4 regions of the Janthinobacterium leeuwenhoeki genome follow, and region 4 is predicted to be linked to each of the others. Evidence: predicted binding sites of a transcription regulator. Region 4 holds the regulator's gene; each other region holds the start of a gene.
The links. The regulator FNR, encoded in region 4, switches genes on or off when oxygen is low (the NO sensors DNR and NnrR bind a similar motif). The targets are predictions, from matches to a motif close to TTGATNNNNATCAA.
Positions count from the first base shown of each region.

Region 1: ACQ4WS_RS03530 (glycine-rich domain-containing protein) is a predicted target of FNR. The motif match lies at 4,150-4,163, and genes of this name have one in related genera.
Region 2: ACQ4WS_RS18940 (universal stress protein) is a predicted target of FNR. The motif match lies at 4,123-4,136, and genes of this name have one in related genera.
Region 3: paaA (1,2-phenylacetyl-CoA epoxidase subunit PaaA) is a predicted target of FNR. The motif match lies at 5,542-5,555, and genes of this name have one in related genera.

Region 1 is NZ_JBNYXT010000003.1:41,202-48,414, reverse strand. Features, by position in the region: gene ACQ4WS_RS03545 (DnaJ domain-containing protein) at 1-102, opposite strand, end outside; gene ACQ4WS_RS03540 (glutamine--tRNA ligase/YqeY domain fusion protein) at 265-2,031, shown strand; gene ACQ4WS_RS03535 (sensor histidine kinase) at 2,232-4,091, shown strand; gene ACQ4WS_RS03530 (glycine-rich domain-containing protein) at 4,283-4,999, shown strand; gene ACQ4WS_RS03525 (hypothetical protein) at 5,087-5,326, opposite strand; gene ACQ4WS_RS03520 (hypothetical protein) at 5,569-5,838, opposite strand; gene ACQ4WS_RS03515 (hypothetical protein) at 6,037-6,297, opposite strand; gene ACQ4WS_RS03510 (SDR family oxidoreductase) at 6,381-7,213, opposite strand, start outside.
Region 2 is NZ_JBNYXT010000027.1:30,369-37,581, reverse strand. Features, by position in the region: gene otnI (2-oxo-tetronate isomerase) at 36-827, shown strand; gene ACQ4WS_RS18965 (hypothetical protein) at 916-1,707, shown strand; gene ACQ4WS_RS18960 (hypothetical protein) at 1,692-2,159, shown strand; gene ACQ4WS_RS18955 (VOC family protein) at 2,243-2,662, shown strand; gene ACQ4WS_RS18950 (TraR/DksA family transcriptional regulator) at 2,772-3,143, shown strand; gene phbB (acetoacetyl-CoA reductase) at 3,304-4,050, opposite strand; gene ACQ4WS_RS18940 (universal stress protein) at 4,220-5,086, shown strand; gene ACQ4WS_RS18935 (hypothetical protein) at 5,107-5,466, opposite strand; gene ACQ4WS_RS18930 (hypothetical protein) at 5,663-6,229, opposite strand; gene ACQ4WS_RS18925 (serine hydrolase domain-containing protein) at 6,399-7,213, opposite strand, start outside.
Region 3 is NZ_JBNYXT010000036.1:47,337-54,549, reverse strand. Features, by position in the region: gene ACQ4WS_RS21675 (aminotransferase class V-fold PLP-dependent enzyme) at 1-682, shown strand, start outside; gene ACQ4WS_RS21670 (methyl-accepting chemotaxis protein) at 706-2,415, opposite strand; gene ACQ4WS_RS21665 (M14 family metallopeptidase) at 2,810-3,934, opposite strand; gene ACQ4WS_RS21660 (hypothetical protein) at 4,076-4,327, shown strand; gene paaX (phenylacetic acid degradation operon negative regulatory protein PaaX) at 4,443-5,372, opposite strand; gene paaA (1,2-phenylacetyl-CoA epoxidase subunit PaaA) at 5,640-6,629, shown strand; gene paaB (1,2-phenylacetyl-CoA epoxidase subunit PaaB) at 6,660-6,944, shown strand; gene paaC (1,2-phenylacetyl-CoA epoxidase subunit PaaC) at 6,959-7,213, shown strand, end outside.
Region 4 is NZ_JBNYXT010000010.1:67,443-74,655, reverse strand. Features, by position in the region: gene modB (molybdate ABC transporter permease subunit) at 1-451, shown strand, start outside; gene ACQ4WS_RS11020 (sulfate/molybdate ABC transporter ATP-binding protein) at 469-1,170, shown strand; gene ACQ4WS_RS11015 (TOBE domain-containing protein) at 1,196-1,963, shown strand; gene ACQ4WS_RS11010 (response regulator) at 2,035-5,109, opposite strand; gene fnr (fumarate/nitrate reduction transcriptional regulator Fnr) at 5,350-6,108, shown strand; gene ACQ4WS_RS11000 (FixH family protein) at 6,112-6,636, opposite strand; gene ccoG (cytochrome c oxidase accessory protein CcoG) at 6,783-7,213, opposite strand, start outside.

The DNA.
Region 1 (7,213 bases), on a different contig from region 4:
GCGGTCGGGGTGGAAGCGCATGGCCAGCGAACGGTAAACCTTCTTGATTTCATCGTCGCTGGCATTGGGCGCGACACCGAGGACGTTATACAAATTTTCCATAAATGGCTCCGGGGTCACGATTTGTTGGCTAATTAAAGGCAGATTATCCTATAGAACGGCGCCCGCGTCGCTTGCATGCTGGGATATGGGGGCAAATACGTGCTTATAAAGCGCTTGCGGTACGGTAAAATGCTTTTTACTGTCACTCTTCCGCATTGATCAATGAGCAACGATAAACCGAATACCGCCGCGCCAGCGCTGGCGCCCAATTTCTTGCGTAACATCATCGAAGCCGACCTGGCTGCCGGCGCCCACGTGCGTCCCGGCTTGCCCCAGGTGATCACGCGTTTTCCGCCGGAGCCGAACGGCTACCTGCACGTGGGTCACGCCAAGTCGATCTGCGTCAACTTCGGCCTGGCGCGCGATTACGCCGGCCAGTGCAACCTGCGCTTCGACGATACCAATCCGGCGAAGGAAGAGCAAGAATACGTCGACACCATCATGGACAGCGTGAAATGGCTGGGCTTTGACTGGGAACCGAAGCATGCCGATGGCCAGAGCCACCTGCACTACGCGAGCGACTACTTCGACCAGCTGTACGCGATGGCCGAGTACCTGATCACGGCCGGCTTTGCCTATGTCGACAGCCAGAGCGCCGAAGACATGGCCGCCAACCGGGGCAATTTCGGCCAGGCGGGCAAGAATTCGCCATTCCGCGAGCGTCCGCGCGACGAATCGCTGAGCCTGTTCCGCGCCATGAAGGCGGGCCAATTCAAGGATGGCGAGCACATCCTGCGCGCGAAGATGAGCGAAGATGCCATGAGTTCGCCGAACATGAACTTGCGCGACCCGGCCATCTACCGCATCCGCCATGCGCATCACCACCGCACGGGCGACGCCTGGTGCATCTATCCGATGTACGACTACACGCACCCGATCTCGGACGCGCTGGAAAACATCACGCATTCGATCTGCACGCTGGAATTCCAGGACCACCGCCCGTTCTACGACTGGCTGCTGGAAACCCTGTCGGCCGGCGGCTTCTTCCAGCAACCGGTGCCGCGCCAGTTCGAATTCTCGCGCCTGAACCTGACCTACATCGTCACCAGCAAACGCAAACTGCGCCAGCTGGTGGAAGAAAAAATCGTCGACGGCTGGGACGACCCGCGCATGCCGACCCTGGTAGGCATGCGCCGCCGCGGCTACACGCCGGAAGCGATTCAATTGATGTGCGAACGCACGGGCGTGACGAAATCGGACGGCTGGATCGACTACAGCGTGCTCGAAGGCTGCTTGCGCGAAGATCTGGATCCGAAAGCGCCGCGCACGGTGGCCGTGCTGCGTCCGTTGAAATTGATCATCGATAATTTCCCCGAAGGCGAAAGCGTGGAATGCACGGCGCCCGTGCACCCGCACTTCCCCGAGCGTGGCTTGCGCACCTTCCCCATCTCGCGCGAGCTGTGGATCGAGGAGGACGACTTTATGGAAGTGCCGAATAAAGGCTATTTCCGTCTGTACCCACCAATCGACGACAAGCCGGGCAGCAAGGTGCGCTTGCGCTACGGCTACGTGATCGAGTGCACGGGCTTTGACAAGGATGCGGACGGCAAGGTCATCGCCGTGCATTGCACCTACTTCCCGGACAGCAAATCGGGCACGGAAGGCAGCGCCAATTACAAGGTCAAGGGCAATATGCACTGGGTCAGCGCGCCGACAGCCATTCCCGCCGAAGTACGCCTGTACGACCGCCTGTTTACCGACCCGCAGCCGGACGCAGGCGGCAAGGACTTCAAGCTGGCCCTGAACCCGCTGGCCAAGGAAGTGGTGCAAGCGTGGCTGGAACCGGGCGCGGAACTGGCCTTGCCGGAACAGCGCTTCCAGTTCGAGCGCCATGGTTATTTTGCGGCCGACCGGGTCGACAGCCAGCCTGGCAAGCCCGTCTTCAACCGCGTCGTCACCCTGAAAGACAGCTGGCAGCCGGCAAAATAAGCCGTCATGTTGCTCACAAAAAAACCGCTGCGGCGGTTTTTTTTCGTTTCAGCGAGAAATATTGCCTGTTGACTACAATAACGATAATTTTGTATATTATGCAGCTATTGAGCAATTTGCAATTTTAATAGTGCTTGTACAACGCAGTCTAGCCACCGCCTGCAGGCGGCACCCGATTCCTCTTCCTGATGCGGATGGCAATGTCTTCTACTGCCGGCGAACACTCCTTATCTGCTGAAAAAAGACCGCTGTGGCTGCTCGGCTTTGTGATGTCGATGATGATGGGCCTGCTGCTCTACATGGCCGCCTCGCGGTTGATCGAAAAAGATGCCAGGGACCTGTTCAACAATCTGGCGCGCAATACCCAGAAGAACATCGAATCGCGCATCAGGTCGTATACCAACCTGCTGCGCGGCACAGCCAGCCTGTTCCACGCCAACGAACACGTGAGCCGCGAGCAACTCCACCGCTACGTGGCAAATATTGCCCTGCAACAGAACTACCCGGGCGTGATGAACATCAATTACAGCCAGGAACTCGACGAGACGCAGCGCGCCGGCTTCGAAGCGGCCATGCTGCGCGACTATCCAGCCGGGCGCGATGGCTATCCGGCATTTGCCATCCATCCGCCCGGCCCGCGCGACTATTATTCCGTGCTGATGTACATCGAGCCGATCGCCACCGCGCCGGAAAAGTATGGCTATGACATCGCCTCGCGCCCCCTGATCGCCGAAATGCTGGCGCAGTCGCGCGATTCCGGGCACATCAGCAATTCCGGCATGCCCGTGCCGATGGACGACCGGCCGCAATTGACGGGCATGGCCATGCGCCTGCCCGTGTACCGCTACGGCATGCCGACCGGCACGGTGGAGCAGCGGCGCATGGCTTACCAGGGTTCCGTCGGCATCGGCTACGACCTGGTGTCGATGATGCGCAGCGCGCTGGCCGACATGCCGGTACGCAACGTCCGCCTGACCCTGTTCGATATCGACCCGCAGGCGCTAGAACAGCCGAACTTGCCGCTGCCATTGCCGCACGACATGCGCCCCATCTTCGACAGCGCGGCGGCGGGCATGCATGCGCCATGGTGGCAACCCGGCAACTCGGGCCGCTACCTGAGCAGCACGCTGCTGATCGAACACAATGGCCGCATGTGGCAAGCGCTGTTCAGCGTGCGCAAGAGCGACCTGTATACACGCTTCGAAACCTTCCTGCCGTGGCTGGCCCTGCTGATCGGCTTTGCCAGCACCATGCTGTTATATATGCTGTTCCATACCCTGGCGTCGTCGCGCCGGCGCGCCATCCAGATGGCCACGGGCATGACGGAGGAATTGCGCGCCAGCCAGATCCGCCTGCAGTTGTCGCACCAGAAACTGCGCCGCCTGGCGGCCCACGCCGACCAGATCAAGGAAGAAGAGCGCAAGCGCATCGCGCGTGAGATCCACGATGACCTGGGACAGAACCTGCTGGTGCTGCGTATCGACGCCGACATGCTGGCCTCGCGCACGCAGCGCCGCCACCCGCGCCTGAACGCCCGCGCCCGCTCGACCCTGGAGCAGATCGACGCCACCATCAAGAGCGTGCGGCAAATCATCAACGACTTGCGCCCTACCGTGCTGGACCTGGGCGTGAACGCAGCCGTCGAATGGCAGGTGGCGCAATTTCGCCAGCGCACGGGCATCGCCTGCGAAGTGAGCGAAAGCCATGACGACATTTACCTCAGCGATCAATGCGCGACGGCCCTGTTCCGCATCCTGCAAGAGTCGCTCAGCAATATTTCCCAGCATGCGAATGCCAGCCGCGTGCAAATCAAGCTGGAAAAGTGCTGCGATACGGTGTCGATGAGCATCAGCGACAACGGCGTGGGCGCAGCCATCGACGGGCGCAACAAGCTGGGCTCGTTTGGCCTGGTGGGCATCGAGGAACGCATCAAGTTGCTGGGCGGTACTTTTTACATCGAAAGCAGCCCGGGCGCCGGCATGAGCGTGCACGTCAGCGTGCCGCTGGGCGCGGATGCGACAGCGTTTCCCTACCAGGAAGAAAGCCGGGCCAGCGGCTGACAGGCGCGCGCCCGCATCAAGCAAGCTCAGCTTGCATATTTCGCAATTAGATGCAATATTGATGTAGAACAACTCAGCGCCTGACCACCAAGGGCCAGGCATTCCTCGACTACTTGCAAGGAGTACACACCCACCCCTTCCCCCCCCTGTTTCACCGTATTTCCCACAACGCTCTTTACTAAAGGACATTCATGGATACGAACGACAGTTTCAAGGCAATTGCCGATTTGAATTTGGACGCGATCAAGGTCAAGCTGATGCACCGGGAGTCAGGCGAAGGATGGAGTCTCGAGAAGGCGAATGCGGTGGAATTCGAATACCGCCGCTTCCTGATCCTGATGAAACAGTTTCCGGAAGAGGAAACTGCGCCTTTGATGGACGTCGATACCTTCTGGCACTACCACATCCTCGATACCCTGAAATATGCGGCGGACTGCGAACAGGTGTTCGGTTACTTCCTGCATCACTTCCCGTACATCGGCCTGCGCGGCGAAGACGACGAAGCGGCGCACCACCGCGTGGGCGAGCGCATGAAGCAATTGTATGAACAAACGTTCGGGGAAGATTATATCCGCGCAGAAACGGCGTATTCGGGACGCGCCGTGCAGGCGGCGTTTTCCAGTGCAGCCGTGCAGGCGACCGCGTATTCGGGCCGGGCTGTGCAAACAGCATTTTCCAGCGCAGCGGTACAGGCGACGGCCTACTCGGGCCGGGCCGTGCAAACGGCGTTTTCCAGTGCGGCGGTGCAGGCGACAGCGTATTCGGGCCGCGCGACCGGGGCTGCCAGCACCGCATTTTCCAGCGCGCCGGCCTCACTGAGCGCAGCGGTGGTCAAGTCGTCCACGCCTGGCCTGGAAATGGGGCGTTTCTATATCGATCGTCCGGTACTGAACCGCGACCCGCAATAGAAAAGCGGAAAACAGCTGTGGCTGCCGCACGCGGCAAGCCTGACTTACCCAGACGGCACATCTCAGTTTGCCGTCTGTCGGGCGCTCTTAGGCAGCCATCAACTCGCGCAATTCCCGAATGCTGAAATCGCTGATTTCATGCATGCGGATAAGGATCGTGGCGCCGATCGGCAAGGTGTTGTGACGAATCTTGCTGATGACCGGCGGCGCCACTTCCAGAGCTCGCGACAGGGCAGCATCATTTTTCAGCTGCAGCTTGTCGATGATCGCGTCGAGGACGCGATTCGGGTTGTAGGTAGGCAAAGAGGTAATTTGTTTGAGAGACATGATCGAAAATCCGTACTTGTTGTATTAAGGCAAAAAGAAACCGAATGTCTCTTCTGCAATAATTCATGGTAAACACACTAAAAAGCGCCATCACTTATGCGGCCTTTACGCCACAAACAATATAATACACGCTATTGTTGATTTTTGCGTAACTTAAAGCAAAATTGTGATAATTGAAGAGAATTGACGCACTTGGAATGTGCTAGAGGATAACTCAAATCGGAAAAATTTGCTGCACGTCATCAATTTTTACGATGAGCAACACCGCTATGCATGAACCAGGCTATGGTCATGAGGGTGCTCAGGCGGGCCATTTCCGCTGAAAAATGCCAACCTTGCGCGGCCACGCCGGCCGGCGTGGCCGTCAGGCAGGTGCCGGGGAAGGCATCCGCGCGGTCGCAGGCCAATTGCCGGCGGATTTCATCGGGCGGCGACGGCGGCAGCAGCGCACGTTCGCGCCGGCGCATGTAGGCGCGCACTTCTTCCTTGCTGGGGTGACTTGTAGCTCGCATGACTCGCTCCTGCTGACGGGAAACAGCGTCGCGCTAACTGTAGAGCCCGCCACAAGAGCCCGGACGCGTGGCGACATTGCTCACCATATCGCCAGCGCGCCATGACGCGTTTGCGCTGCATCAAAGGCACGGCCGCGGTGTTGCGCCGAAGCCCATGCTGCCCCACGGCCTGACGGCCAGAAGCCCAGTGCCCCGTACTTATTTCTTTTGCTGGCGCACGCGCTGCTGCTGTTTTTCCTGCGTTTGCTGGCGATTCTGCTTGCGCTCGAACAGGGTGACCGCATCCTTCTTGGCTTGTTCGGCGGTACGCATTTCCTCATGCGCATCGTGCGGGACAAAAAATTCGGCATCCTGCGCCGCCACGACCAGCTTGATCGCGGCCTCGTCGTCGAGGTCGTACAGTTCCGTCAGGACGGTGGTGACCTCGTCCAGGTATTCTTCGTAAGTGAGGGTGCTCATGCGGTATTCCTTAAGTGAATGGCGCACCACCGGAACGGCGCGCTGCGCGCCGGCCCAGGAAAGTGCGCAGATAACCGGCCATTTTACCCGATGCCGGCGCCGTCGGCAGACAGCGACTGCAAGGCATCGGCCACGCGCGCGTAGCGCAGGCGCACGCCCAGCTCGCGCTTGAGGCGCACATTGTGCAGGCGGCGCGATTCGGACATGAACGACAGCAGCATCGGCGTGACCACTTGCTGCAGCTCGGCACGGGGCAGGCGCGGCGGGCGCGGCAAGCCGAACGTGTCGGCCACGGCATCGAAATACTCGGCCATTTTGAGTTCACTGTCATCGCTGGCGTGATACACGCGTCCCGGCTTGCCCCGCCACAAGGCCCGTTCGATGATGCGCGCCAGATCATCGGCATGGATATGGTTGGTGTAGACATCGTCGCTTGCCGCCAGGGCTGGCGTGCCCTCGCGCAAGCGTTTCAACGGCAGGCGGTCGTGCGCATAAATGCCGGGCACGCGCAGGATGGCCACGCTGGCGCCACGGCGCGCGCCCCAGCCACGCAAGACCTGTTCGGCATCCACGCGCCGCTTCGCGCGCGCATTCGCTGGCGCCGTCGGCCGCGTTTCATCGACCCAGACGCCGGCGCAATCGCCATACACGCCGCTGGTACTCACATACACCATGCGTGCATGCTCGGGTAAAATGGCGGCCAGATTGCGCGTACGCTGATCCTGCAAACCCGACGACCGGGGCGGCGCCAGGTGCACGATCATGGTCGCCAGTCCCGCCAGCCGTTGCAGGCTGGCGCGGTCGTCGAGGTTGGCTACGATGGGCACGGCGCCAGCCGCCCGCAGCTGCGCGCAGCGCGCTGGCTGGCTGGTGACGGCAAAGACGCGAAAACGCGCGCGCAGCAGGGGCAGCAGCC
Region 2 (7,213 bases), on a different contig from region 4:
AGGATAGAAACCATCCTCCTCACCTGCGTGCTGCCATGCCGAACTTCGCTGCCAACCTCAGCATGATGTTTACCGAACTGCCCTTCCTGGACCGCTTTGCCGCCGCCAGGGAGGCGGGCTTCGATGCCGTCGAATTCCTGTTTCCCTATGCCGTCGAGACGCGCCAGATCGCCATGCGGCTGGAACGCCACCATCTGCAGCTGGCCGTCTTCAACTTCCCGCCCGGCGACTGGGAACACGGCGAACGGGGCATTGCCTGCGATCCGCGCCGGGGCGAGGAATTCCGCAGCAACGTGCAACTGGCGCTCAACTACGCGCTGGCGCTGGGGGCGAAACAGTTGCACTGCATGTCAGGCATCGTGCCGCCCAGCATGAGCCTGGAGCGGGCGCGGCAAAGCCTGATCGGCAACCTGCAATATGCGGCCGACGCCTGCCGTCCGCATGGCATCAACGTGCTGATCGAGCCGATCAACCACTACGACATGCCCGCTTACTTTCTGAACCATAGCCAGCAGGCGGCCGACATCATCGCCGACTGCCAGCGCAGTAATATCTTCCTGCAGTACGACATTTATCACATGCAACGCATGGAGGGCGAACTGAGCAACACCATCCGCGCCCTGCTGCCCCTGATCCGCCACATCCAGATCGCCGACACGCCGGGCCGCCACGAACCGGGCACGGGCGAAATCAATTACCGCCATGTGTTCAAGCTGCTCGACCAGGTCGGCTACGCCGGCTGGGTCGGCTGCGAATACCGTCCCGTCAGCGACACCTTGGCTGGACTGGGCTGGCGCGAGCAATTGACTGACATCAGGGGCGCCTGATCGCAGCGCGCTTGCGCCCGCACAAGGCGGACGGCGCAGACCGGCACGACAATACCTTTCCATACAGTATTTTCTGTCGAGAGGTGACGTGTCTGCCCTGCTCCGCCATCGCCGCGCCCTTTGCCTGGCTATTCTGCTGTGCGGCTGCGCCAGTCCGCGCACCGACCTGGAGCAAGTGCGCGCCCTAGCCGCCGGCGCCGGCGCCCTGACCGCCTTCAGCGAACTGTCGCAGCGCCACGTGGACACTTACCAGCGCGCCCGCCCCTATCTGTCGCCGGCCGAAGACGCGCGCGAACGCCTGCTCGATGCGCAACGCCGCGCCGCGCAGGCGGACGTCGCACGCCTGGCGCAGGCCGTGCGCCTGTACCTGCAGGCATTGGGCCGGCTGGCCGATGCCGAGGCGTATGACGTGCAGCCAGAACTGGCCAGCGCCGGCGCCGCCATCCGCGCCTGGCCCGGCAGCGGCATCGACGACCGCCATGTCCGCGCCTACACCTTGCTGCTGCAGCAACTGTCGCGCCTGGGCGGCGCGGCCAGCCAGCAGGCGCATCTGGCGCAAGTGCTGCACGAGGGCGACGCGCCGCTGCAAGCGCTGCTGGCCGCGCTCGACAGCTTGCTGGCGCTGTACGACAAAAGCGGTGACAACGAGCGCGACATGGTGCTCGGCTTGCTCGATGTGGAAATCGCGTATGCCGACGCGCCGCAGCAGCGCCTGCTGGCCGTGCTGGCGAAAAACATGCAGCAAAGCAAAACAGAGGAATACCGCCTGCTTGGCTTGCGCCATACCCTGGCGCGCCGGCAACTGGCGGCACTGGCGCGCGAACACGCCCAGCTCGCTGCCGCCCTCACCACCACGGAGGCAAGATGGACGAATCGGTAGGCAGCAGCAGCGAACGCCGCGAAGAGGCTCTCAGCAGCGCCATGCGCGTCGAGCAACTGGCTGACAGCCTGTCGCAGGCGGCCGTCACCTTGCACGGCGCCGTCATGCGCGCCATCCGCAAGCGCGCCAGCCAGGGCGCCAACGGCATCAGCCACAGCCAGGCGCAAGCCGTCTTCGCCCTGGAAGTGGCCTTGCGCCAGCAAGCCAACCAGCTGTATGCCGATGCGGCCGGGCACACGGTGGACGGCCTGGAAACGGCGCAGCGCCAGCTCAGCGGCCTGCTCGACACGGTACGCCTGCGCATCGCCCGCAACGACGATGTGCGGCACTGGATCAGCCTGGCGACAAGCTTGTTGCACCTGGGTAGCGCCGTCCTCGCCGGCAATCCCGAGCGCATCCTCAGCACCCTGGGCAAGGTGCGTGAGCGGCTGCAAGAGATGACGCCGGACTGATTGAAATCGGCCGGCCAGCGCCTATACTGGGACGTCCCCGCCTGGCAATTGTGCTGGCGGGACGATGACCAGAGGAGACCAATATGCGTATCGAACCGTATTTGCAATTCGATGGAAACTGCGCGCAAGCGCTGGAATACTACCGCCAGCACCTGCATGGCACGGACCTGTGCCTGATGCCGTATCGCGGCTCGCCAGGCCAGGAGCAAGTCAGGGTAGACTGGTATGACAAGATCATGCACGGCTCGGTGCAGCTGGGGCCGACCATGCTGATGGGCTCGGACGGCGGCTGCGCCGGAGATGGCGCCAAGGGCATGCGCGGCAGCGCGATCTGCCTGAGCGTCGATACGCCGGAAGAGGCGGCACGGGTCTTCGCCGCACTGGCGCGTGACGGCAGCATCCAGATGCCGCTGGAAGAAACGTTCTGGGCCAAACGCTTCGGCATGCTGAAAGACCAGTTCGGCGTCGCCTGGATGATCAACTGCCTCAAGGAACCAGCATAGAACGACCGCTGCCAGCCTGCGCCGCGTCAAACGCGGCGCAGGCTGGCAGCGCAAGCAGAGCCGCCCATCCTGGACTACCATCTAGGACAGACGCCTATCGGGGACAGCCATGAATGGATTGCCGCAAGACCAGCTGCAGCGCCTGCAGGGCGTGCTGGAGCAACGCAAGCTGGCGTTGCTGGAACAGATAGAGAACGAAGCGGCCGAGGCAGATGCGCGCGCCTCGCTGCTCAATGAAATCGAAGCCTCGCCGGCTGACAATGCCAGCGTGCACACCTTGAACGCCCTCGTCAGCGAAGCGGCCGAGCACAACCTGGCACAGTTGGCCACCATCAAGCACGCACTGGCCAGGTGTGCCGATGGCAGCTACGGCCTGTGCGACAACTGCGGCGAAGCCATCGGCCTGTCGCGCCTGAACGCGCGCCCCGAAGCGCGCCTGTGCATCGATTGCCAGACACGGCAGGAAAAAGCCCAGCGCTGAACTCTCCTTGCAACCACGCCACACGACTAAGGGCAAGGCATCGCTGCCCTGCCCTTTGTTGTCCAGCGACTGCCATGCGTCCGCCGCCAGCGTCTGTGCGCCGGCTGGGTTGGACGGGTCTCCTCTACTGTCATTGCCCTACTGCAAGCTCTACGCTTGCTTAACTCATATGCTGTCCGCCATTGATGGCGATATTCGCGCCCGTGACGAATGCCGCCTCGTCGGACGCCAGGTAAGCCACCAGGGCCGCCACCTCGTCCGGCTCGCCCAGGCGGCCCAGGGGAATCTGCGGCAGGATCTTCGTTTCCAGGATATCGGCCGGCACGGCCGTCACCATCTGCGTGCGCAGGTAGCCGGGCGAGACCGTGTTGACGGTGATGCCATGGCGCGCCACTTCCAGCGCCAGCGCCTTGCTGAAGCCGTGCGCGCCCGCCTTTGCGGCCGCGTAGTTGCACTGGCCAAACGCGCCCTTCTGGCCACTCACGGACGAGATATTGATGATGCGGCCCCAGCGGTTAGCCAGCATGGGTTCGAGCACCTGCTTGCTCATGTTGAACAGGCTGTCGAGATTGGTGCGCATGACCTCGGCCCAGTGCGGCAATTCCATCTTGCGCATGCTCTGGTCGCGCGTGATGCCGGCGTTGTTGACGAGTACGTCGATGCGGCCGAACTGCGCCAGCACGCGTGCCACGGCGTCGCTGCAGGCGGTGAAGTCGCTCACGTCGACGGCCAGCGGATGAAAATAATACTGCTGCGCCTGCTGTTCGCCGAGCCAGCTTTCCACCCTGGCATTGCCCGGCGTATGCGCCGCCACGACGCCAAAGCCCGCCGCATGCAGGCGGCGGCACAAGGCCGTGCCCAGGCCACCCATGCCGCCCGTGACCAGCGCTACCTTTTGCTCATTCATTGCTGTCTCTCCCCCGCTTGCGATGGTTGTTCTGCGTGGCATCAAGTGTAGGAGCAGTTTTTATTGCCAGCTTTGCGCCAGATCAAGTGCTCAGCCTGATGCAGTCGTGCGCGGCCGACGCCCCGGTCTGTGCCAGAATGAGATTCACTCCACAGCGAGAGGCTACGCCATGACCTACAAAACCGTGCTGCTGCACATCGACGACAGCGCAGGGCGCGCCGCCCGCATCGAAGCGGCCGCCAGCATCGCCCAGGCTTGCGGCGGCCACCTGACGGGCGTGGCCCTGACGGGCGTGTCGCGCCTGCTGTACCAGAACCAGCCCGACCTCGATGCCGACCCGAATCTGAGCTTGCACCTGAATTTCCTGCGGGAACGCGCGACGCGCGCCCTCGACGGTTTCGAGGCGCAGGTGCGCGCGGCCGGCGTCGCCTCGTTCGAACAGCGCGTGCTCGATGACGAGGCAGCCGGCGGCATCAGCCTGCTGGCCCGCTATGCGGACCTGGTCGTCATCAGCCAATACAATGCCAAGGATAAATCGCCGTCCGTGATGCGCGACTTTCCCGCCTATGTGCTGCTGCATTCGGGCCGTCCCGTGCTGATCGTGCCGTATGCGGCGCCGCTGCCCCTGCTGGCGCCGCCGGCAGCAGCGCGCAATGTGCTCATTTCCTGGAATGCCAGCAAGGAAGCGAGCCGCGCCGTAAGCGCCGCCCTGCCCCTGCTGCAGCGCGCCGGGCAAGTCCACGTGGCCATCTTCGACGCCCAGGTGCATGCCACCGAGCACGGCGAACTGCCGGGCGCCGAACTGACACACTACCTGGCGCGCCACGGCGTGGAAGCGCGGCTGCATTTGCTCGATGGCGGTGGCGTGCGGCGCGGCGATATCGGCGAAGCGCTGCTGTCGCAGGCGGCCGACCTGTCGGCCGACTTGCTGGTGATGGGAGCGTATGGCCATTCGCGCCTGCGCGAAACCATCCTCGGTGGCGTCACGCGCACGATTCTACAAAGCATGACAATCCCCGTGCTGATGGCGCACTAAGGCGCATTGAAAGCGGCGGGCTAACCGCCCTGCCAGGGCTGGCTGCGGATCTTCGCCACCTGGCGCTGCGCCAGCCACTGCCACAGCTGCAACGCGTCGCCCTGCGGCAGGGCCGACATGTGACGCGGACTGGCCAGGGCGATTTCGCAATCGCGGTCCGACCATTCTTCGAAAGTGACTTCGCCTCCGCTAGCGACCTCGACCTGATACATCAAGCCATCGTCGTAACCGAAGCGCAACAGGACGGCGGCCGGGCTGCCGTCCGGCGTGACGGCGCCGCCACGGTAGACCTCGGCCAGCGCATCGGCCAGCTGTGCCGGCGAGGGCGCGCAGATGTCGCGCCCATCGGCCCGTGTCAGAATGAACCATGCCTGTGTCATGACGCGCCCTCCTATCCATACTCGTTAGCATGCGAGGCAAGTACTACGGGCAGTCACCTTGGTCCAGTGTCACTTCGGGCGCGCGGAAACTATCCCTGTCGGCATTGTTTACCAATAATCAGCAATGCTAACAAGGATCATACCTAAATTTCATGCGGCGCGGAATTTATGCAGTTTGCGCCACCGATGCGCTGATTCAGGCCACCAGCACGGGAATGCTGAGCGGGTCGAAATCATGCCAGTCGCCATTGGCAATCGTGCCTTCCGCTTCTTCGATATGCTCGGCGCCCAGCCGGTGCAGCGCCTCGAGCGCCCGTTCGCGCTCGTCGAGGCCGCCCAGAGCGACGGCGATCAGCATGCCCGGATGGCGTGGCTGGCGGCGGTTTTCGCCGTTGTTTTCGCCATGCTTCTCGGGCTCGCCCGCCTCCTTCATTTTATTCAAACTGTAGAGCGAACCCACGTGAGCGCCCACCAGCGCCCCCACTACGGGACCCAGCGGCCCCGTCGCCAGGGTGGCGGCGGCGCCGATGCCCGCACCGACGGCGGCGCCGACAGCCACGCCCTCCACCACGCCCTCCGGCGTCTCTTTGGCGCCGGGCGACATGTCGCGGTCGCCGCCCAGCGCATGCAAGTCATGCTGGCCCGGCTGGTTGACAAAGAAGGCGCTGATGCGGCTATCGGCAAAGCCCGCCTGGTTCAGGGCGGCGCGCGCGGCGTCGACCTGTTCCTGCAACTGAAAATGACCTGCGATGATGCGTGACATGATACGGCCCTCCTGGTCGGCTGCGGGCGCACCATGCGCCACCTCGATAGCGTGCGCCGGGCGACGTCAAGATACCGTTCGCTTACGCACACAGCCGCTCAATCATGTCTTCCGGGCAGGAAGAAAGACGCCCAGAAAATCACCAGCAGCAGAGAAATGAAGCATTCATCTAAGGCGTCAGCGCCTGTGCGGCACCGCCGAGGCGGAGGATCGCCGCTTTTGCTCCCACGGCGCCCGGATAGCGGGGATCAAGCTGCAGCGCCTGCCGATAAGCCTCGACAGCCTGCGGGCGCAAGCCTTGCTCCACATAAAACTCGGCCAGGCTGTCCTGCAGATTCGCGTCGCGCGGATGCAGGCTGACGGCCGCCTGCAGCACGGCCATGCCTTGCGCCACGGCGCCGCTGCCTTTCAAGCGATAGGCTTCCAGGTTCAGCGCCGCCGGGCTGGCCGCGCCCAGCGGATCGCGCTCCAGCGCCAGGCGCAGGGCGGCAACGGCGGGTTCGGTCTTGCCGGCGCGCAGCAAGGTCAAGCCTTGCAGCGCATGCGCGCGGTCGCTGAGCGGATACAGTGCCACGGCCAGGCGGCTGGCCGCCAGTGCTGCATCTGTCTCGCCGCGCGCGGCCGACGCCTGCGCCAGTTCCAGCAGTTCGGGCACGAAATCGGGATAGGCGCGCTGGCCGCGGAAGGCCGCGCGCAGCTGGCCATCGAGTGCGGCGATGGAGGCGGAGGCGGCCGGCCAGGCGATGGCGGCCGTGCGGTCCCAGCTGGCGGCCAGGGTCACGATGGCTTGCTCGAAGGCGGCATCGAAGCGGGGCAAGGCACCGGCCTTTGTTCCTTGCGACAACAGGATATAGTCGCGCGCAAATGCCAGCGCGCCGCCGCGCGCGTATTTATTCAGGTCGATGCCCGCCTCGCGCAGCTGCCTGGCCATGCTGGCGCCGGCCGTGAGAAACACACGGCCGCCGGCGGGATGGCGGGCCGCTT
Region 3 (7,213 bases), on a different contig from region 4:
GCATGTCAATCACCGCAACGGCATGGTCTTGCCGGTGGCCGAGATCAGCCGCCTGGCGCGCGAGAGGGGCATCGATGTCATCGTCGATACGGCGCACGGCTTTGGCCAGCTGGACATGACGATTCCTGAGCTGCAGGCGGACTTTGCCGGCATCAACCTGCATAAATGGATAGGCGCGCCCGTGGGCGTGGGCGCTGCCTACATCAAGCGGGGCAGGGTGGCCGATATCGACCCGTACATGGGGGAGCTGGGTGGGGGCAAGGCGGGCGAGGATATCCGCACCCGCGTGCACACGGGCACGGTGAATTTCGCCGCCTACCTGAGCCTGCCGACGGCGCTGGACTTGCACGCGCAGATCGGCGTGGCCAACAAGCAGGCGCGGCTGCGGCTGCTGCGCAACCGCTGGGTCGAAGCGGCACGTGGCATCGATGGCATCGAAGTGCTGGCGTCCAGCGACCCGCGCCTGACGAGCGCTATCGCCTCGTTCCGCTTAAAGGGCAAGACCAGCGTGGCGGACAATTTTGCCTTGTCGAAAAAACTGGTGCAGGAACACGGCATCTTTGCCGTGCCGCGCGACGGTCTGGCCAGCGGCGCGTGCGTGCGCGTCACGCCGGGCATCTTTACGCCCGAGTCGCATCTGGACAAGCTGGTCGATGCCCTGCGCAAGGTGGCTAAGGGCTGAGTTTGCTTCGGCAGGGGATGGTCTCAGTACTCTTCCCACTCGGCATCGGCGACCACGGCCAGTGCACCCGCCTTGCCTGCTTTCTTGGCGGGCGCTGCAGTGGCTGTGACGCGTGTCGTGGCGGCAAGCCTCGCAGGCGCGCGTGCCGGGGCGCGGATGGCTAGAACCTGCACCGGTGGCAGCGCTTGCATACCGTCGAGCTTGAATACGCTGACGGCTTCGGCCAGGATGCCGGCTTGCTCCTGCAGCGCTTCTGACGCGGCCGCCGCCTCTTCCACGAGGGCTGCATTTTGCTGTGTCACGGCATCCATTTCCGTGATGGCCTGGTTGATTTGCTCGATGCCCGCTTCCTGCTCGTTGCTGGCAGACGTGATCTCGGCCATGATGTCCGTGACGCGCCGCACGCTGCTGACGATCTCCTCCATGGTACTGCCCGCCTGGTTCACCAGGGTGCTGCCCAGATTGACCTGGTGCACGGAATCGCCGATGAGGATCTTGATTTCCTTGGCGGCGGAGGCGGAGCGGTGAGCCAGGTTGCGCACTTCCGTGGCGACGACGGCAAAGCCCCGTCCCTGTTCGCCCGCCCTGGCCGCTTCCACGGCTGCATTCAGGGCCAGGATATTGGTCTGGAAGGCAATGCCGTCGATGACACCGATGATGTCGACGATTTTTTTCGACGAGGCATTGATGGAATCCATGGTCGTGATCACTTCCGCCACCACTTGGCCGCCCTTGCTGGCCACGCTGGAGGCCGATTGCGCCATCTGGTTGGCCTGGCGTGCATTTTCGCCATTCTGCTTGACGGTCGACGTCAGTTCCTCCATCGACGATGCCGTTTCTTCCAGCGAGCTGGCCTGTTGCTCCGTGCGCGAAGACAAGTCCATATTGCCGGAGGCGATTTCACGCGAGCCATGGGCGATGGCATCCGTGCCATGGCGCACGCGGGCCACGATGCCTTGAAGGTTGTTGTTCATCTCTTTCAGGGCGCGCAGCAGCATGCCCGTTTCATCGGTGCCGCGCGCGTCGATGCTGCCCGACAAGTCGCCGGCCGCCACCCGTTGCGCCACCTTGACGGCTTCGCCGATGGGCCGGCTGATGGAGCGGCTGATCAGGATGGCCAGCGCGAGGGCAATGAGCGTCGCGGCGATGGACAGCGACAGGGTCAGGATGATGGCCAGGCGCCCGTCGGCGAGGGCTTGCTTGCCTTCCGTTTCCATCAGCGATTCCTGGAAGCTGGCCATGGCTGCCAGTGCCGTCAGGAATTTTTCTTGCGGATAACGCAGCTGCGTCAGCAGGAAGATGCCTGCCGTTTCGGTTTTCCCTTCTTGCAACAGCTTGATATTCGCATCGCGCGTCTTGCCATAGCTTTCGCGGCTGATCATCGCGGCCTGGAGTAGTTCCTGGCCCTCGGGCGTGTTGACCAGGGTTTTCAGGCGCGTCAGCAGTCCCAGGTTCTTTTTGATCGATGCCTGAATCTTGGCCAAGGAACTGCTGACTTCGTCGGCATCGTTGGCGCCGATGATGGCGATGCTCAAGAGGCGGGCCTGGACATTGACCTCCGACTGTATCGTATTGGACAGCATGACCTTGACATAGCGGTCATTGAGGATTTTTTCCGTCGTGGCATTGATGTTGCGGATGCGGCTCACTGAAACAAATGCCACCATGGCAAGCAGGACAATGATCAAGCCGAAACTGAAGGCCAGGCGGGTACTGATTTTAAACTGAGACATAGGGAATCCATTCTTGGCGACATGCGGGAAGCGCCCGGCACCATGTGAGCACGAGCCAGCCAGATGGGCAGGGTGCGGCACGATGCTGAGGCGGTCGTTTTTTCGTGCAGAAAGCTAGCTCGGCAGGTATGGGGCTGTGTGATGCCAAGGACAATGCCGTGGATGCGCCAGCCAGATCGCCGGTGGGGGCGTGGCGGCCTGGCAGGCGGCGTATTTTTGCTGGGCTGTGCAGCGTGGCACGGCCCGATTCTGTTATTGAGTGTAGGACGATAATTTCTGGCAGGCAAGAAGTTCGGAAAGAAAACGACTCGGCCAACAACGCTTGTCGTGCGGGCATAAAAAATGCCCCGGCGTGCGGGGCATGGGATCAAGCAGGCCGGTCCGGCCCTGGCGCTCAGGCGCGCAAGGTGGACAGGATAGCTTGCAGCACGGCCGCGCCCAGGGCGGCGCTGCGGGCGCCGCTCCAGCCCGTTTGCGGGTCGGGATCGTTGGCGTTGTCCTTGAACGGCAGTTCCAGGGTCAGCGACAGGCAGCCGAAGGCGTGCGTGATGTGGGGCGAACCCATGGTCAGCACTTCCGGTGTGAATGGGCCGTCTTCATAGCCGTGCTCATCCTGGAAGTCGGGGCTGGCCACCTTGAAGTCGGCGATGAAGCGGTCTTGCTCGGCCTTCTGTGTTGGCGTGAAATTTTCCAGCGCGTCGCTGCCGGCCACGAAGACGTAAGGCAAGCCTTCGTCGCCATGCACGTCGAGGAACAGGTCGCAGCCGATTTCATGCATTTTTTGTTTCACCAGGAACACTTCCGGGCTGCGCTCCATGGTCGGCGTCATCCATTCGCGGTTCAGGTTGGCGCCGGCCGCGTTGGTGCGCAGGTTGCCATGCACGGAACCGTCCGGATTCATGTTCGGCACCACGTAGAAGACGGCGTCCTGCAGGCACTGGCGGGCAAACGGATTGGCCTGGTCCAGCAGCGCTTCGAGCATGCCTTCGACAAACCATTCAGCCATCGTTTCACCGGGATGCTGGCGTGCGATGACCCAAACTTTTTTCTCGGCATCGGCGTCGCCGACCACCAGCAGATTCATGTCGCGGCCTTCCACGGTGCTGCCCAGGTCGATCAGGCGCACCAGCGGCGACGCTTGCGCGCTGTCGATCAGGGCCAGGTGGCGGTCCCATGGATACGGTTCGAAGTAGGCGTAGTACACGCTTTCTTCTTCCGGCGTGTGTTCGATGGTCATCACGGCGCCGTCAAAGCTGGTGGGCACGCGGAACCAGGTTTCGCGGTCGTAGCTGGCCACGGCCTGGTAGTCTTTCCAGCCGTCCGGGTAGGCCGACTTGCCTGCATTCATGAAGCGGATCGTGCACGCCTCGCCTTGCGCGCCTTGCAGGCGGAAGTAAAACCACTGCGTGATGTCGGCGTGGGAATCCTTGCGGATGTTCAACTCGATGGATAGTGCATCGTCGGCGCGCAGCACCTCGATCGCGCCGGCGTCGAATTGCTGGCTGATTTTAATGGTCATGAGTGTTCCTGATAAAAACGTATGGGTTTTGCATCGTGTGCAATGGCGCGATGATACCTGTTTTGCGGTGCTCTTTGTGCTGGCGCAAACGACGACGCACGTGCTTTGCTAACGTGGAAGCTCCGACACGGGGAGATCATCATGGATGACAATGGCAAGCACATACGCGAACTGGAAAAAAAAGTCAGCGCCCTCAGCGACGCTCTGGCGCACCTGGGCAAGGGCACGACCTTGCAGGAATTACTGCGCATCCTGCGTTTTCCCGGCTATACGACGCCGGCCGAATTGACCTTCAACGTCGCCATCCTCGACACCATGCTGGTGCAGGCCAATGCGCTGGAAAAGCTGGGGCAGGATTTGTTGGCGGGGGCGAAGCAAGTCGTCGCCAAGTAATGGAAGTTTGATAACGACGCTTGCTGAACGCCTGAAAAATGTTCAGGGCAAGGCGCGGGGCCGCAGGCAGTACGAATGTACGCCCAGGCCCTGCAACGCCGCCATGGACGTTTTGTCAGGTGTTCAGGCCGCCGAAACGTTCGTAGAACCAGGGCTCCACATCCGGCGCCTGCGCATCCTCGCACCGCAATGTGGCCAGGATATGTTCCTCTGCCGCCGCATACGTGAGGCGGTACAGGTCGCGCGCCAGCGCATAGGCTTGCGTGCCGGGCCACGGTTCGGGCAACAGTTCGACGGGCAGTTGAGGGTCGTGCAATTGTACGCGGCGGTAGGCGTGCGTCAGCAGCGAGCGGATGACGAAGGCTTGCTCGGCATCGAACACGGGCTCTTCTTGCAGCAGGGTCAACAGCGGCTGGAAGCTGGCGATGAATTTTTCGTAGCCGGCCATCACTTCCGACAAATCCCAGCAGTCGCCCACCATGTCGCGCAGGGGGCGCGTGCTGACGCCCGGCAATTCCGTTGTGTGGCAGACGTAGAGCTTGCCCTGCACCTCGTTGCGCACGAGGATATCTTCCAGCGCCTCCGCATTGCTGGCCGGGTGACCAAAGATGCCGGGAGAAATCAAGCCATAGCCCGCCCACAATAATTCCTTGCGTAGCGCACCCCGCTCCGCGGCACCGATGCTGCCGGCCGGCCCGATCACCAGGGTCCAGCTGCCATCCCAGTGCACAACCAGCGGCGCATAGATGCGGCGATAGGCGCGTTCGAAGCGGGCCAGCGCCTCCGGGCGTATCGTATAAGCACTGCGGCGGCCGTCGCGCTGCGAGCTGAGCCAGCCTTCCTGCGCCAGACGGAACACGCTGGTGCGCAATAAACGGTCATTGACGCCGAATGGTGCCAGCAGTTCGATCAGGCTGCCCAGCCAGATGGCGCCGCCGCGCGGCACGATGGCGTCGCCAAAGATGGTCATCACCAGGGACTTCGAGCGCGGTGGGTCGCTTTCCAGGAAATCGGCTATCCATGCCGTGCAGCGGGTGTTCTTCATGTGGTTCCGGTCTGGCCGTGTTGCGGTCGGTTCAATAAAAGCAGCAGTTTACTTGGCTGCGCGGGTAGCGCGGCAATAATTTGCCGGAAGCGCGGGTGGCACTTCGCAGTGTTTTCTCATCAGCAATATCATACGCACAAAAAAGCCGCACAAGATACGAATTTTTAAAATGATTCACATCAAGTGTATGCAAATAGATTTTTGTATCGTATTATCTGTTCATCGCACCGCGTTGCTGCGCAAAATCAAAGACATGGGAGACAGATCATGTACGCACAAATGGTTGAAACCGGCCTAAAGAACGTCCGTTCCATCGACGACATGGGCCAGGAAGAGCGCGCTTTCCAGGCGCGCATCGACGAAGGCATCAAGATCGAGGCCAAGGACTGGATGCCGGACGCCTACCGCAAGACCCTGATCCGCCAGATTTCGCAGCACGCGCACTCGGAAATCGTCGGTCAATTGCCTGAAGGTAACTGGGTCACGCGCGCGCCTACCCTGAAACGCAAGTCCATCCTGCTGGCGAAGATCCAGGATGAAGCGGGCCACGGCCTGTACCTGTATAGCGCTGCAGAAACCCTGGGCGTGTCGCGCGACGACTTGCTGGCAGCCTTGCACTCGGGCAAAGCCAAGTATTCCAGCATCTTTAACTATCCCACCTTGTCGTGGGCCGACATGGGCGCCATCGGCTGGCTGGTCGACGGCTCCGCCATCATCAACCAGATTCCCCTGTGCCGCTGCTCGTATGGTCCGTATGCGCGCGCCATGATCCGCGTCTGCAAGGAAGAGTCGTTCCATGCGCGCCAGGGCTACGACATCATGATGTCGCTGTGCAAGGGCACGCCCGAGCAGAAAGCCATGGCGCAGGATGCCTTGAACCGCTGGTGGTGGCCGTCCCTGATGATGTTCGGTCCGTCCGACGCCGCTTCCGTCAACAGCGCCCAATCGGCGCAATGGCGCATCAAGCTGTTCTCGAACGATGAATTGCGCCAGCGCATGGTCGATCAGACCGTGCCGCAAATCGAATATCTGGGCCTGACCGTGCCCGATCCCGACCTGAAGTTCAATGCAGAAACGGGGCATTATGAATTCGGCGAGATCGACTGGTCCGAGTTCAACAATGTCTTGAAGGGCAATGGCCCGTGCAACCGCGAACGTTTGCAAACACGCGTGAAAGCCTATGAAGACGGTGCATGGTTCCGCGATGCCTTGCTCGCCTACGCAGACAAGCAAGCCGCTAGCAAAGCGGCAGCCTGAATATCAATAAGACAGATAGGGGATAGCAACATGAGCAAAGAATGGCCATTGTGGGAAGTTTTCATCCGCAGCCAGCACGGCCTGGCGCACAAGCATGTGGGTAGCCTGCACGCTTCCGACGCCACCATGGCGGTCAACCATGCGCGCGACGTCTACACGCGCCGCAATGAAGGCGTGAGCATCTGGGTGGTACGCGCGGCCGATATCGTCGCCAGCAGCCCGGGCGACAAGGGTGCCCTGTTCGAGCCATCGAACAGCAAGGTGTACCGCCATCCCACCTTCTTCCCGATGCCGGAAGAAGTCAAGAACCTGTGATGGGAGCGCCTGCAATGGATGACAAGGTCACTCAACAAAAGTTCGATTACCTCCTGCGCCTGGGCGACAACGCCTTGATCCTCAGCCAGCAGCTGTCGCAGCTGTGCGGCAAGGGCCCGGCGCTGGAAGAAGACATGGCGCTGACCAACGTGGCGCTGGACTTGCTGGGCCAGACGCGCTTGTGGTTCAGCTATGCGGCCGAACTGGAAAACGCGGGCCGCGACGAAGATGACATCGCCTTTTTGCGCGATGCCCACGACTTCAAGAAC
Region 4 (7,213 bases):
CGTCTGGCTGCAGGACAACTTCGGCATCAACCTCATCTTTACGTGGCAGGGCGCCGTGATCGCTTCCACCGTGGTCGCCTTTCCCCTCGTCTTCAAGCCGGCGCGCGCCGCCTTCGAGGCCGTCGACGGCCAGCTGGAGCAGGCGGCCCGCGTGCTGGGCATCTCGGAAATGGCGATTTTCTTCCGCGTGACCTTGCCGCTGGCCTGGCGCGGCATTCTCGCAGGCGTGCTGCTGGGCTTTGTGCGCGCGCTGGGCGAGTTTGGCGCCACCCTGATGGTGGCCGGCAGCATCCCCGGCAAGACGCAGACCCTGTCGGTGGCTGTGTATGAAGCCGTACAGGCGGGCCAGGACGACGTGGCCAATACGCTGGTCTTGATTATCTCCTTTGTCTGCATCGTGGTGCTGCTGTCGGCTGGCCGCCTGGCGCCCGGGCGCATCGCGCACAAATGACGGCCATGATGACGCCCATGCAACTCGACCTCGACATTCGCGCCACCTTGCGCTCCGGTAAGCGCCGTTTCGACATGCAGGTGCAATGCACCTCAAGCAGCCAGCGCATCGCCATGTATGGCCCGTCCGGCGCCGGCAAGAGCATGACCCTGAAAGCCATTGCCGGACTCTTCACGCCTGACGCGGGCCATATCCGCCTGAACGGGCGCACCCTGTTCGATTCCGCCGCCGGCATCAATTTGCCGCCGCAGCAGCGCAATGTCGCCTATCTGTTCCAGGATTACGCCCTGTTTCCGCACCTGACGGTGCGCCAGAACGTGGGCTTTGGTCTGGCGCGGGGCTGGTTCAACCCGCGCGCGCGCGAAAAGCTGGCCAAGGTCGAGCATTGGCTAGCCGCGTTTCACTTGCAGGAACTGGCGCACCAGTTTCCCGACGAGTTGTCCGGTGGCCAGCGCCAAAGGGTGGCGCTGGCGAGGGCGCTCGTGGCCGAGCCGGCCGCGCTGCTGCTCGACGAGCCGTTTGCCGCCCTCGATCCGGCCCTGCGTGTCAAAATGCGGCTGGAACTGAGCCAGTGGCAGCAACGCCTGGACGTGCCCATGATCCTGATCACCCACGATCCGGAAGATGCGCGCATCCTGGGCGAGCATGTGCTGTACTTGCGCGACGGACAGATCGATAACAGGGAAGAACACATGGCATTGGGGGAACGCATTGGATAAAATCGGCCTGCAAGGCTCGGTATGGATGACGGTGGGCGGCGAGCATCTGGGCGGCGCCGGCCGGGTGGAATTGTTGGGCGCCATCGCCGAATGCGGCTCCATCACGCAGGCGGCCAAACTCGTCAAGATGAGCTACAAGGCGGCCTGGGACGCCATCGACGCCATGAACAACCTGGCCGGCGAGCCGCTGGTCGAGCGCCTGACGGGCGGCAAGGGCGGCGGCGGCACGCGGCTGACACCACGGGGACGCCAGCTGGTCGACAATTTCCGCATCATCGAGCGCGAGCATGCGCGCTATCTGCGCCAACTGGGCAGCCAGGCCGAAGGCATCGCCGACGATCTTTTACTCATACGGAGAATGGCCATGAAAACCACGGCACGCAATCAATTCCTCGGCAAGGTGACCGAACTGAAACAGGGCGCCGTCAACGATGAAGTCACGCTGGCATTGCCCGGTGGCCAGCACATCGTCGCCATCGTCACGCAGGGCAGCAGCGCCAGCCTGGGCCTGGTGCCGGGCGCGGAAGCGTTTGCACTGATCAAGGCCTCGTCCATCATCCTCGTGGCGGACAGCGAGGGCGTGCGCTTTTCCGCGCGCAACCAGCTGGCCGGGCTGGTGACGCGCGTGCAGACGGGCGCCGTCAACACGGAAGTGGTGCTGGACTTGCCACGCGGCGGCACGATCGCCGCCATCATCACCAACCAGAGCAGCAGCGAGCTGGGCATCGAAATCGGCAGCAATGTGACGGCGATGTTCAAGGCGTCCAGTGTGATCCTGGGGGTGCCCGCCTAAACCCAAAGCAAGGACTGGGGTCGTACCCTGAGGGTACGACCCCGGCCTTTATCTCTTGGGTTCAAACGCGCCTAATCCTTCAACCGCGACAACCACTCGGACGCTGCCGCCAGCGTCAGTTCCAGTTCCTGCGCCGTCTGCGCCAGCAGCGCCGGCACGGCGTCCAGGCGGCCCGCATCGATGGCTTCCTCGGTGGCGAACGCGGCGCGGATCAGGCGTTTCGTGCCCAGGGTGCCCACGGAGCCGCGCACGCTGTGCAGGATGCGCGCCACGTCGCTGTGGCGGCCTGCCTGCAATGCCGTTTCGGCATCGCGCACGGGCGTCATGCCCTTGTTCAGCGCGTCTTCCACCATGCGCCGCAGCACGCCGCGCCCCTTCGCGTCGCGTCCCATCACGCGCATCAGCGGCGCCATGGAAAATACCTCTTCATCGGCGACACGTGCCGGCCCGGCCATCTGCATGTGCGGGTGCTTGGGCAGGTGGCGCAGGATGACTTCCATCATCTCTTCCACCACCACGGGCTTGGCGATGAAATCGCTGATGCCGGCCGTCATGCAGCGCTCGCGTTCGGACGCCAGCACGCCGGCCGTCATGGCGATCACGGGCAGGCTCAAGCGCAGTTCCGTGCGGATGATGTGGGTGGCGCTGAAACCGTCCATGATGGGCATCTGCATGTCCATTAGCACGATGTCGTAGCGCAGCGCTTCCGTGCGCAGCCGTTCCACGGCTTGCAAGCCGTCGCCCACCACGTCCAGGGTGGCGCCCATGTGTTCGAGGATGCCGCGCGCCACGGCCTGGTTCAAATGATTGTCTTCCACCAGCAGGAAATGCACGCCGGCCAGTTCCGTGCCCAGCGGCTGGTGCAGCATGCGCTGCTCGTCGCCATCGTTCTTGGCGATCAGCGCCTGGTGCAGGGCATCGAACAGGCTCGATCCCGTGATCGGCTTCATCAGCACGACATCGGCTTCGGCCGCGCTGGAGATTTCCTCCAGGTGGTTGCGGGCGAAGGCATTGACCATCACCACGATGGGCTGGCGCTGGCCGCTGGCCGCCTGGCGGATGGCCTTGGCCGTGGCCAGACCGTCCATCACGGGCATGTGCCAGTCGGCCAGCACCACGTCGTACGGCTGCTGCTGCGCCAGGCGTTCGCGGTACAGCTCGATGGCGGCAAAGCCGGAGTCCACTTCGTCGGCCAGCCAGCCCCAGGCCTCGATCAGCTTGACGATCAGTTCGCGCGTGGTGCGGTTATCATCGGCCACCAGCAGGCGCAGCTGGCCCAGGGCCGGCGTGCGCCGCGTTTCGGCCGGCTGCGCCAGCATGTCGAAGGGCACGCTGAACCAGAAGCGGCTGCCCTTGCCTTCGCTGCTGGCGACGGCGATATCGCCGCCCATCATGTGGATCAGCTGCTTGCTGATGGCCAGGCCCAGGCCCGTGCCGCCGAAGCGCCGCGTGATGCTCTGGTCGCCCTGTGAAAACGCGGAAAACAGCTGCTGTTGCTGCAGTTCCGTCATGCCGATGCCCGTGTCGCGCACTTCGAAGCGCAGCCAGGCGCGCCCGTTTTCGCTCTCGGCCAGGCTGACGGCCACCACCACTTCGCCGCTCTCGGTAAACTTGATGGCGTTGCCGGCCAGGTTGACGAGGATTTGCTGCAGACGCTGGGCGTCACCCATGAGGCGCCGCGGCACGTCGGGCTCGACGGCAATGGCCAGTTCCAGCTCCTTTTCGCCCGCATTCATCGTCATCGTCGTCGCCAGGGTATTCATGACTTCGTCGAGGTCGAATTCGACGGGCGACAATTCCATGCGCCGCGCCTCGATCTTCGAATAGTCGAGCACGTCGTTGAGGATGCCCAGCAGCGACTGGCCCGCCACGCGCACCATGGTCAGATACTTGCGCTGTTCCGTATCGAGCTTTGTATTGCCCAGCAGATACACCATGCCCAGCACGGCATTGAGGGGCGTGCGGATTTCATGGCTCATGTTGGCCACGAAATCGCTTTTCGCGCGGTTGGCCGCCTCGGCCCGGTCGCGTTCCTGTTCCAGCTCCGCCGCGCGCGCTTCGAGTTCCTGCTGCAGGCGGTCGCGTTCGCCCATCAGACCGTTGAACGCTTCCGTCAGTTCGCCGATCTCGTCGCGCTGCTGCACCGGCACGGGGGTGAAACGGCCGCCGCTGGTGCGCAGGGCCAGCAGGGTGTCGCGCAGGCGCACCAGCGGCGACAGCAGGCGCACGGTGACCCAGCCCAGCACGGCTGCGGCCAGCAGCGAGGCGAGGATGCTCCACAGTACCAGCCGGTACAGCACGCCATCGAACGGTGCGAAGGCATCCGCGACGGGCAGCGAGGCGGCCAGCAGCCAGTTCACCGATTTCAGGCGCTTGAAGCTGTTGACGGCCGTGATGCCGCCGCTGTTGGTGCTGACCATGCTGCCTTCGCCATCTTGCTTCAGCAACTCGGTGGTGCTCAGGTTGGCGTTCGGCTGGCGCGGCTGCAGCAAACGGCTGGTATCGGGGTGCAGCACGTAGCGCGGCACGGCGCCGCGCGTGAGGATGAAGTAATAGCCGCTCTTGCCGATCTTTTCCGAACGCAAGCGGCCCAGCAGGTTGTCTTTGTACAGGCGCAGCACGCCGATCACCACGCCAGCCACCTGGCCATCGGCGGCCAGTACGGGCGCCACCATCTGCACGATGGGCATGCCGCTCGACTTGCCCAGCATGGGTTCGGTGATCATGGGCTGGCGCGTGCGCAGCACGGTCTGGAAGTACTCGCGCTCGGCGACGTTGATGCCGATGCGCCCGGCCACCTGCGGCATGTCGGCCACGATGGCGCCATGCGCGTCGAGCACCAGCACGTCATCGAACAGCGCCAGCATAGAGCGGCGCGCATAATATTCGCGCAATTGGGCTGGCTGGGCGATCAGTTCCGGCGGCTGCTGCCTGGCCGTCAGCGTGACGATTTGCAGCAGCATGCCCAGCTTGTCGTCGAGTTCGGCAGCGGTGCGGCTGATCAGGGACGACTGCTGGCTCAGCAGTACTCGGGTGAAGTCGTCGCGCATGTGTTGCACCTGGATCATGGTGACCAGGGCGATCATGGCGATCGAGGTCAGGCTGGTGGCCAGCGCGACTTTTGCTTTAATGCCGAGAGGCTTCATGATTTCCTTTTCAGTACCGGGCGGCACAGGCGGCAGACGACGCTGTCAGGAATTTTCCTATCAAAACATTAACTTGGCAAGCGGCGCCGCGTAAATTGCCCTTCCCCGCAAGGGCTTTTGACGATGTTGCCATGTAATTAAAGTCAGAACGTCGTTTATTCAGCGCAATTGCGGTGAAATTGGCACACGGCAACCGTGTATGCAGTAAACTTGTTATTGCATTTTATAAAAGGTACCGACATGACTGAAGCGCTACTCACTCCCACCTTGCCTACAGTGAACGTGGAGGCGTTGCGTGCGCGATGTTCGACCTGCAGCATGCATCAATTGTGTCTGCCGATGGGCCTCGATGTGGGCGATATGGACAGGCTGGACCAGATCATCGGCCGCCGCCGCAAGATCGTGCGCGGCGCCTCGCTGTTCCGCATCGGCGACTCGTTCCAGAACCTGTATGCAATCCGCCTGGGGCACTTCAAGACATACCAGATCAATCCGGGCGGCGAAGAGCAGGTGACGGGTTTCCAGATGGCCGGCGAACTGCTGGGCATGGACGCCATCAGCGCCGACCGCCACCACTGCAATGCGGTGGCGCTGGAAGACAGCGAAGTGTGTGAAATTCCCTTTTCCAGCCTGGAACAGTTGCTGGGCAATATGCCGACCCTGCTGCGCCATTTCCACCGCATGATGAGCCAGGAAATCACGCGCGAGCAAAGCGTCATGCTCTTGCTGGGCAATATGCAGGCGACGCAGCGCTTTGCCGCCTTCATCGTCAACCTGGCCTCGCGCTATGAGGCGCGCGGTTATTCGGGCAGCAATTTCCAGTTGCGCATGTCGCGCGAGGAAATCGGCAACTACCTGGGCCTGACCATCGAAAGCGTCAGTCGCCTGCTGTCCAAATTCAAGAAGGAAGGCTGGCTGCGCGTCTCCAACCGCGAGATCGAAATCCTGCAGCCGGCCAAATTAAAAGCCATCACCGCCGGCACGGACGTTTGCAAATAAGACTTACAGTTCTTCATCCGCATGCAGCGCGATACTGCGCTGCAGCGGCCAGGTCCAGATGCCGGACAGGCGCCACTCGCGTTTGTCGTTTTCCACCAGCACTTGCCATCGGCTGCGCTCGAGCATCGGCAGCGCCACGCTAAAATTGCCGGCCGCATCGGGCTGCACCAGCAGCTTGATATCCTTTTCCGGCAGGGTCGCATGCGCCAGGTGCAGCTGCAACGGCCCCTGGTAAGCCTTGCCGAAGCTGTGCACGGAACCGGTCAGGCGCGCTGACGCCACGTCATACGACAAGCTGGTATCCATCGCCAGGTCGCTGGCGATCGTGTCGCGCTTCAAATCCTGGTTGATCGCCTTGCCCTGCTTGTAATAGTCGCCCACCACCAGCGCATCGGGCTGCGTAAACGCGATATAGCCCATGAAGCTGCCGACGACCACGGACAGGCCGGGGCCGATCATCAGCAACCATGGCCAGCGATGCTTGTACCACGGGGCAACGGGGGCTTGCAGCTTGAGACTGTCGGACATTTTGTTCTCCTTGGGGTCAGACCCTTTGGGTCTGACCCCAGCTTTTGCTTCTGGGTTGAAAATAAAGTAAAGCTAACGCATGTTTGATGCTACCCCTACGGCGAAATACCGGGGTCGGACCCAGAGGGTCCGACCCCGAATCAACATCACCGCGGCACGATGAATACCGCGCTTTCACGCACATGCAGCGACGGGTCGTCCAGCGAGTGCAATTCGATCGCAATCTTGTTCGAGCCTTTCTCGCCGACGCCGTGCGGCGCACGCAGGCGTATCGGCCAGCCCAGCGTTTCCGTCGGCTGCAAGGTCACTTCTTCGCGCGTCAGCAAGGTCAGGCCCGGCAAGCCGGAAGCGCTGATTTTAAAATGCTGGATTTGCTCCGAGGTGTTCATGATCTGCAGGCGGTAGACGTTTTCGATCATGCCGTCTTCCACTTCGCGTCCCATCGAACCGCGGTCGCGGATCACGTCCATTTTCAGGGGCGTGCGCAGGGCCAGCGAAGTACATACGGCGATGATGATCAGGGCCAGGATGGAAGTGTAGATCAGCACGCGCGGGCGCATGGCGCGCTGGCGGATCT